Regions from separate parts of the Nocardioides okcheonensis genome, predicted to be linked through region 1. Evidence: predicted binding sites of a transcription regulator. Region 1 holds the regulator's gene; the other holds the start of a gene.

What was found. The regulator LexA, encoded in region 1, represses DNA repair genes until DNA is damaged. The targets are predictions, from matches to a motif close to TCGAACANNTGTTCGA.
Region 2: a site for LexA is predicted at 2,434-2,449, ahead of LN652_RS19645 (HNH endonuclease signature motif containing protein). Genes of this name have one in related genera too.

What each region holds. Positions count from the first base shown of each region.
Region 1 is NZ_CP087710.1:2,000,098-2,004,511, reverse strand. Features, by position in the region: gene LN652_RS09690 (NAD(P)/FAD-dependent oxidoreductase) at 500-1,717, opposite strand; gene lexA (transcriptional repressor LexA) at 1,831-2,553, opposite strand; gene LN652_RS09680 (SDR family NAD(P)-dependent oxidoreductase) at 2,709-3,473, shown strand; gene LN652_RS09675 (NAD(P)/FAD-dependent oxidoreductase) at 3,574-4,414, opposite strand, start outside.
Region 2 is NZ_CP087710.1:4,040,497-4,044,910, reverse strand. Features, by position in the region: gene LN652_RS19655 (IS30 family transposase) at 1-398, opposite strand, end outside; gene LN652_RS19650 (hypothetical protein) at 641-919, shown strand; gene LN652_RS19645 (HNH endonuclease signature motif containing protein) at 967-2,220, opposite strand; gene LN652_RS19640 (DUF5709 domain-containing protein) at 2,599-3,069, opposite strand; gene LN652_RS19635 (DEAD/DEAH box helicase) at 3,158-4,414, opposite strand, start outside.

The DNA.
Region 1 (4,414 bases):
GGGTCTCGTGACAGGCGCCAGGGCGCCTTCCTCGACCAGCGGTGGCGCCCTCAGTCGAAGGGGATCCGGCCGCGCAGGCTCTCCGGGTCGTCGAGCGGCGCGTCCTTGGTCGACGCGCGCAACTCCCGTTGGTCGAGGAGGTCGCGCAGCGACCGTCACGAGACCCCCGGACCACCGGTGGTCGAGGAACGACGAAGTCGTGTCACGAGACCCGTCGGCGCGTCTGGGTCTCGTGACAGGCGCCAGGGCGCCTTCCTCGACCAGCGGTGGCGCCCTCAGTCGAAGGGGATCCGGCCGCGCAGCGTCTCCGGGTCGTCGAGCGGCGCGTCGCTGGTCGACGCGCGCAACTCCCGTTGGTCGAGGAGGTCGCGCAGCGACCGTCACGAGACCCCCGACCACCGGTGGTCGAGGAACGACGAAGTCGTGTCACGAGACCCGTCGGCGCGTCTGGGTCTCGTGACAGGCGCCAGGGCGCCTTCCTCGACCAGCGGTGGCGCCCTCAGCCGAAGGGGATCCGGCCCCGCAGGCTCTCCGGGTCGTCGAGCGGCGCGTCCTTGGTCTCGGCGATCACCTCGCGCGCCTGGTCGGTGCTGTCCCAGACGTTCCAGAGCAGCACGCCGCGCACGGAGCCGGCCTTCAGGTAGTACACGACGCCGGTGCCGAGCTCGCCGTCCTTCCAGTCCTCGACCATGTCGAGGTCGGAGCGGGTCTCGCCGACGGCCTCGTAGCCGGCGTCGAAGAGGTCGGACCAGAAGATCGGGGTGTAGGTGTAGGTCTCGTCGGCGCCGGCCATCACCTTGCCGGCGTGCTCGCCGGACTTCTCGGCCTGGTCGACGTGCTCGACGCGGCGGCGCCCGAGCAGGGCGTCGGGGTACGACGCCACGTCGCCCGCGGCGTACACGTCCTCGACGCTCGTGCGCAGGCGCTCGTCGACGACGACGCCGTTGTCGACCTCGAGCCCGGCGGCCTCGGCGAGCCCGGTGCGGGGCTGGACGCCGACCCCGATGACGGCCGCGTCGGCGACCACGTCGGTCCCGTCGTCGAGCCGGATCCGGACGCCGTCGCCGGTCTCCTCGCCGGTGCTGACCGAGCCGTGCACGATCGTGACGCCGTGCTCGGCGAAGTCCTTGGTGAGGCTCGCGGCGAGCGCGCGCGGGAACATCTGCTCCTGCACGTCCTCGAGGTCGAGCACGAGCGTCACCGCGACGTCGTTCTGCACGAGCGCGGCGGCGATCTCGGAGCCGATGTAGCCGCCGCCGACGACCACGACGTGGCTGCCGGACGTGGCGAGCCCACGGAGCCGCTCGTAGTCGGCGGACGTGCGGTAGTAGACGACCCGCGGGCCGGCCTCGAGGCCGAGGGTGCGCGGCTCGGCGCCGGTGGCCAGCAGCAGCTTGCCGTAGCCGACCGACGTGCCGTCGGCGAGGCGTACGGCGTGGGCAGCGGGGTCGATCTCGGTGACGGTCGTGTCGAGCACGAGGTCGACGGCGTCGTCGTCGTCGAGGTCACCGGCGAGCGACTGCCCCTCGAGCGACTCGTCGTCCTTGAGCCAGAGGTCCTTCGACAGCGCGGGGCGGTAGACCGGGTCGTGCGGCTCCGAGCCGAGCACGGCGACCGTGCCCGAGGAGTCCTGCGAGCGGATCCCCTTCACGGCGCTGGTGGCGGCGACGCCCCCACCGACGATGACGTAGTCGTAGGACTCCTGGACGTTGCTCATGCGCGCTCCCGACGGTTGGCTGTCCGGCCATCGTGTCCGCTCGACCCCGGACATTCAACGCGCCCTCCGCCCCGTGGGGTGGAGGGCGCGTCGACGCACGCAGGGCAGGGCGGTCAGACCCGGCGGAGCACCGCGGTGACGACGCCGAGGATCGTGGCGTTGTCGCCGGGGATCGGGTCGTAGGCGGTGTTGTGGGGGAGCAGCCAGACGTGGCCGTCCTTGCGCTGGAAGGTCTTGACGGTCGCCTCGCCCTCGATCATCGCGGCGACGATCTGGCCGTTGGTGGCGGTCTGCTCCTGGCGGATGACGACGTAGTCGCCGTTGCAGATGGCGGCGTCGACCATCGAGTCACCGGAGACCTCGAGCAGGAAGAGGGTGCCGTCGCCGACGAGCTGCTTGGGCAGCGGGAAGACGTCGGTGACGTCCTGCTCGGCGAGGATCGGGCCGCCGGCGGCGATGCGGCCCACGAGCGGGATGTTGACCGCGGACGGCGAGACGTCGCCGATGCCGGTCTCGTCGACGCCCGAGTCGTCGGCGCTGGAGATCGAGCGGCGCGCGGCCATCACCTCGGGCAGGAACACCTCGAGGGCGCGCGGACGGTTGGGGTCGCGCTTGAGGAAGCCCTTGCCCTCCAGCACCCGGAGCTGGTGGGCGACGCTGGAGGAGGAGGTGAGGCCGACCGCCTGACCGATCTCACGCATCGAGGGCGGGTATCCCTTGGTCTCGATGGAGTCCTTGATGGTGGCCAGGACGCGCTGCTGGCGCGGGGTCAGCCCGGTGGCGTCCGGTGGGCCGTCGGGCATCTCGATGACGTTCTTGTCGTCCTGCTTGGCCATCTGGCTCAGTCCTCCCGGCGTGGTGGCCCGCTCCGTCCGCCCGGAGCAGGTGGTGCCACCGTAGACCTCCCGGCACCCGTGGATCAAACACCTGTTCGAAGCAGCGTGTCGCTAGCGTCGCGTCCATGACGAGCGGCGGGCCGACGAGCTGTGTGGTGACGGGTGGGGCGCGTGGGATCGGACGCGGCATCGCCGCACTGCTGGTCGCGCGCGGGCACCGGGTGGTGGTGAGCGACGTCGACGCGGAGGCCGTCGCCGCGACGGCCGGGGAGATCGGCGCGGTCGCCGGGCTCGCCCACGACGTACGCGACCCTGACGCGCACCGGGTCGTCGCGGCCGAGGCGGCGCGGCACGCACCGCTCACCGCCTGGTTCAACAACGCGGGCGTCGGCGACGACGGCACGCTGGCCGCGCTCACCGACGAGCAGGTGCGCCGGCTCGTCGAGGTCAACCTGCTCGGCACGATGTGGGGGACGCGGGCGGCGCTGGCCGCACTCGGACCGCGGGGCGGCGACGTCGTCAACGTCGCGTCACTGGCCGGGCTGACGCCGGCGCCGGGCTACAGCGTGTACGCCGCGACCAAGGCCGGCGTGGTGTCGCTGAGCTCCTCGGTCAACGCCGAGGCGCCGCGAGGCGTGCGGGTCCACGCGCTGTGCCCGGACGGTGCCGACACCGCCATGCTGGCGGCACAGGACCCCGCCGGGGTGGGCGCGCAGCTGGTCCACTCGGGCGGGCCGATCCTCACCGTCGAGCAGGTCGCCGAGGCCGCGGTCGCGCTGCTCGGCTCGCGCCGCGTCGTGCGTACGCTGCCGGGCTGGCGCGGAGGAGTGGCGCGCGGCGCCGCACTGGCACCGGGGGTGTCGCAGCACGTCGTCGGGCTGTTCGCCGCGCAGGGACGCCGGGCGATGCGGCGACGCTGAGCGTCGCTCCGTCGCAACCCACGGACGGCCCCCCGGCCCCTCCGGGCCGGACGGCCGTCCCTCCAGGTGCCCGGTGCGCGACCGGGCGTGGTCGTCCTTGTCAGGGCAGGCGCACCTGCCCGTGCTGCATCTTCCACAGGAAGTACTTCTCGAAGCCGAGCTTCATCAGGTGCGCCTGCGGGCCCGGGATCAGCACCCCGTGCTTGCGCGGCGGCAGCATCTTGTCGGCCAGGATCACGACGCCGTTGTTGCCCGCGTCCATCACGCAGACGGCCGGGATGTCGCCGAACGCCTTGTGCTCCTGCGGCTCCTCGCCGCGGACCTGGGCCGCGATGTTGAGCGCCGCGACGTGGGCCTGCTGCTCGGTCGGGAAGCCGGTCTTGGGGATGCCGACCGGGGTCGGGGTCTGCCACGGCACCTCGACCGCGGCGGCGACGCCGACGGCGTACACGTCGTCGAACGCCTCGCTCTGGTAGGTGTCCCGGACCTTCACGAAGCCGTTGGCGTCGGCGAGCTCGCCGGCCTTCTGGACGACGTCCTGGCCGGAGAACGGCGGGATGATCATCGCGTAGCCGAAGTCGATCGCCCGGCCGTCGGCGAGCACCAGGCGGCCGTCGTCGACGTGGTCCATCGCGGTGTCCAGGACCGCCTCGATGCCCTCCTTCCTGAGGAACATGCCGAGCAGGGACTCGCCGTGGGGCAGGCCGCCGATGCCGAAGTGGCCGAGGAACGGCTCGGCGCTGACGTAGGTGAGCTTCACCTTGTCCTTCAGCCCGGCCTTCCTGAGCTGGTAGGAGGTGTTGAAGAGGAACTCGTAGGCCGCGCCGAAGCAGCCGGCGCCCTGGGTGGCGCCGATGACCACGTCGCCCGGGTCCTCCTTGAACCGTGTCCAGCCCTCGCCCGCGTGGATCGCGTCCTCCATCGTGGTGATGGTGTGGGCG
Region 2 (4,414 bases), 2.0 Mb from region 1:
GCCTGTTTCGGGCGCAGAGCCTGGCGATCGGCATCGGCCTGTGCCGTCGATGCCCGGTACTCCAGCCGACGTCGGGCGGGGCGTTTGCCATGGTGCTGGACGCGTCGCAGCTCGCGACTGATCGTCGAGGGCGAGCGATCGAGCTCTCGCACTCCTGCACCGAGCACGCGTAGCAGCGCGATCTCCTCGCGCTCGGCGAACGACAAGCTCCTCGAGCGACGACCCGAGCCGATCGGGGGCATCACGCCGCCACGCTCGTTGAACCACCTGTTGCCCGTCCTGCGCGTCACATTCACAGCCACCGCAGCATCTTCGTGCGACGAACCTCGACGAATCTCAGCCCAGAACCGGGCAACCGTCTCGGCCGGCGGCCTCGGCCGCCCTCCACGTGCCTGCATACCAACACCTCGATGATCAGGTGTTGCGATCACCCACTGAACCCAAGTGCCGATGCAGGGCCACATCCGCCGCACATGCGCTGAAGGGGGCTGCTCGCCCTGGGACGGCACAGCGGTCGGCCACTCTGCCAACGACCGCACTCACCTCGGCAGATCCGGTCGAGCTGATCGCGGCAGATCCGGGCGAGCGTAGCCGCCCTCAACGCGGCATGTGCGGACGTTCCCTGGCAGGCTGCGGACCTATGGCGAAGCGATGGTTCAAGTGGCGTTGGGACGAGTCCCGGGGTGACGAGAACGACCATCGGGGCTCATCGACGTGGCTGTTCGAGGTCGACGGGGACTCCTGGCCGCTGCGCCAGATCGAGATCTATGACACTGGCCCTACCCTCCGCTACGGCCCCGACCACGACGAGGATGAGTACGGCGGCCTCGGTCAGGCGCGCTTGGACGAGTCTGAGAACTGGCCTCAGCGCGAGATCACGGCTGCGGAGTTCGAGGCGGCGTGGACCGACGTCCAGTAGATGGCCTCATCTCGTCATGAGCGCTTGTTGCTCGATCACACCGTTCCTCACGTCCGCATGGTGAAGCTGACCTGGTTGTCGGCGTGGATGGTCTTGGCGTAGCGCGGGTCGTGGGCCAGGCGGTGGTGGCGCGGGCACAGCAACCGCCCGTTCGCCAGATCGGTCGCGCCACCGTTGGACCACGGATCGTCGTGGTGGGCATGACACCCCGACGCGGTCGTCTCACACCCCTTCGCGGTGCACCCGCCGTCCCGCAACCCCAGCGCGATCCGCTGCGCCTTGCTGAAGAGCCGCCGCGACCGTCCCAGGTCCAGCACCTGCCCGTCACCGCCGAGCACCACCGGGACGATCCCGGCCTCGCACGCCAGCCGGCGGGCCTGGGCCGCCGACATCCGCGTGCCGTCGTCCAGCAGCGCGACCGCGTGCTCACCCAGCAGCTGCTCCAGCGTCATCGTGATGACGACGGTGGCGTTGACGCCCGCGGTCTGCGGGGCCGCGTCCAGCGGGTACCGCTCGACGTACTCCACGAACGCCTCACCCATCCGCCGCCGCGACGGCTTCCACACACCGTTCTCGTCGCGCAGGTCCCCCTCGGTGTGGTGGCGGGCCGGGTTCGCCAACGCCTGCAGGATCCGCCGCAGAATCGCACCCACGTGCGAGGGGACCGTGAACCGGCCGTGGCAGCGGCCCTCACCGTCGTCCGACATCGAGAACGACACCGACTCCGCCGCCCGGCGCTCCTCCTCGGCCAGCGCGTCGGCCTCGGCCGACTCCCCCACCTCGGGTGCCACCACGTCCAGGATCCGCTTCCCGATCTGCCGCAACGCCCTCGCATCATGCAGCCGCGCGTAGGCCAGCAGCCTCGCCTCGGCCTCCTCCCGCACGGCGACGTCGACACGGTCCGGCAGCGCATCCACCGCCTCGACGATCGCCCGCGCCTGCTCCGAGCGCAGGTCACCACAGTGCAGCGCTGCGGCCACGTCCGGATGCCGCTCGAGCCCACGCCCCAGCGCCAGGTCGCGGCGTACCTCACGCCGCGTGGACCGCGTCTCGGCCGCGACCCACGGAACCGCGTCCCGAGAACCCTCCACCGTCCCGACGTCGTCCGAGGCCGCCAGCACCCGCGAGAGCAGCCCGTCCAGCTGCGACCGCGCCGCCACCAGCTCCACCAGCGCCGCCCGCTTCTCCCCCACCGACATGAACACCGGCTCCACCGGCGCCACACCCTTCAACGACGCACGCAGGTCCACGGCGCACTCCACGATCGGATGCAGCTGCTCCACCGGATCCACCAGGGCCATCCAGAGCCACCTCCTCGCACGCACGTCACTGACAACCGCCCGGGTCCGGGGCGGAGCGGTGAGGCATGGGGTGGCATCGAAGGCCTGGCGTCACCTGTGAGCCCTACGGCATCCCGTGAGCACCACCACGGGTTCTATGGGTGACTGACCCGGTCCCGGGCCCTCCGTCACCTCAGACGAGAGAACCGTTCCGGACCGGCGTGCTACGCACGATCGTACACCTGTTCGAATGCGTGAGCAAGGGGTACCGACACCCGTGGAGGATCTGCTGTCCATGGTCGAGGGGTCTCGTGCCGGGACCTCGTCACTCCTCGAACAGAGTGCCAGCATGGCGAACGGCCGCCCCGGACAACCCGGAGCGGCCGTTCGACGGAGGGCTCAGTAGTCCTCGCGCGCGTCGGGGTCCGGACCCCGCGTGATGTGCATGGCGGCCTCCTCGGCGGAGGCTCCAGCACCGTCGATGCCGACGTCCATGGCGAGCTCCTGCTTGTCGGTGTCCTCCCCCAGCCCCTCGTCGGGCTGGACCAGGCGACCGGCACGGGCGTCTGCCTCGTCGAGCCCGAGCTTCTCGTCGAGGGCGTTCTCGTCCTCGTGGTCGGAGTCGTCGTCCTCCTCGGCGTAGGGGTCGACGTCGGGCTCCTCCTCGGCCAGCTTCTCGTCGAGCGACTCCCCGCGCAGGCGCTCGGCCTCGGTCGGGTAGTCGTCGTAGCCCTTCGGGGCGCGGTCCGGCGGGGAGTACCCGCGGTCCAGCACGTCCTCCAGGTCGCCGTCCGCGAGGGTGTCCTCGGGCTGCAGCTGGTCCTCGTCGTCGACGGACATGTCGAGGTAGTTCTCGCGATCCTCACTCATGCCACGAGCATGTCCAACCGCGCAGAGCCGGACAAGGCCCACCAGGGTGAAGTGGTCTCGACGCTTCGACCACCGAGCAGACGCGGGGTCAGCCGAGCTCGCGCTCCAGCGCGTCGGTGAGCAGCGCGACCAGGGCCTCGGTCTGGATGTTGGCCGAGGACGAGACCTCCTCGTCGGAGCCGTCGAGCGCCCGGGCGGCGAGGCCGGCCTTGGAGTCGATCAGCTCGGCGATGCGGGTGTCGATGGTCTGCGCCGCGATGATCCGCCACGCCGTCACGGGGTCGCTCTGGCCGATGCGGTGGACCCGGTCGATGGCCTGGGTCTGCTCGGCGTCGGTCCAGGAGAGCTCGGAGAGCACCACGTTGGAGGCGACCTGGAGGTTCACGCCGACGCCGGCCGCGGCCAGCGAGCAGACGATGACCTGGACGCTGGGGTCGTTGACGAAGGCCTCGATGGCCTTCTCGCGCGCCTTCGGCGTCTGGTCGCCACGGATCGAGGTGTGCTTGAGCCCGCGGCGGGTGAAGGTGTCCTCGGCGATGTCCATGACGTCGACGTGGCGGGCGAAGAAGACCACCTTGCCGACGTTGCGGGCCAGCTGGGCGGCGTAGTCGGCGGCGAGCCCGGCCTTGGCGCGGCCGATCCGGCGGAACATCGAGAACACGTTCTCGCCGCCGGTGCCCTGGTCCATCTCCTCGCGCTCCCACGTCGCGACGCGGCGCACCAGCTCGTGGTCGATGCCCTCGACCACCGAGCCCGTGCGGCGGGTCTCCAGCGCGGCCCTGTAGCGCTGGACGAGGCGGCGGGCGAGGTCCTCCTCGGCGGCGCGGATCGAGCGGGTGTCCTCGTCGTCGAGCTCGACCGGGATGTCGGCGATCCGGCGGGCCGGGATGTCCTCGGCGACGTCGACCTTGCGGCGGCGGACGATGCCCATGTCGATGACGGCCTTGCGGGCGGCGGGGTAGAACGCGTGGTCGGCCGGCGTCAGCTCGGTCTCCTCGAGCGACTCCATCAGCCGTGCCATCGGCTTGGTCCCGTCGATCCAGCCGAGGAACTCCCAGATCGCCCGGAAGTCCTCGATGTCGTTGATCAGCGGGGTGCCGGTCAGCGCCATCAGCAGCGGGCGGGCGGTGCGCGCGCGCAGCCGGTCGGAGAGCTCGAGCACGTGCCGCGAGCGCTGCGACGTCTTGTTCTTGATGAAGTGGGCCTCGTCGACGACCATCCCGCGGAAGCCGAACTGGCCGAGCCAGCCGACGTGCCGGTCGAGGATCTCGTAGTTGACGACGATGACGTCGGCGAACGCGTCGACCCGGTCGCCGTCGCCGTGGATCACGGTGGCGCGACGGCG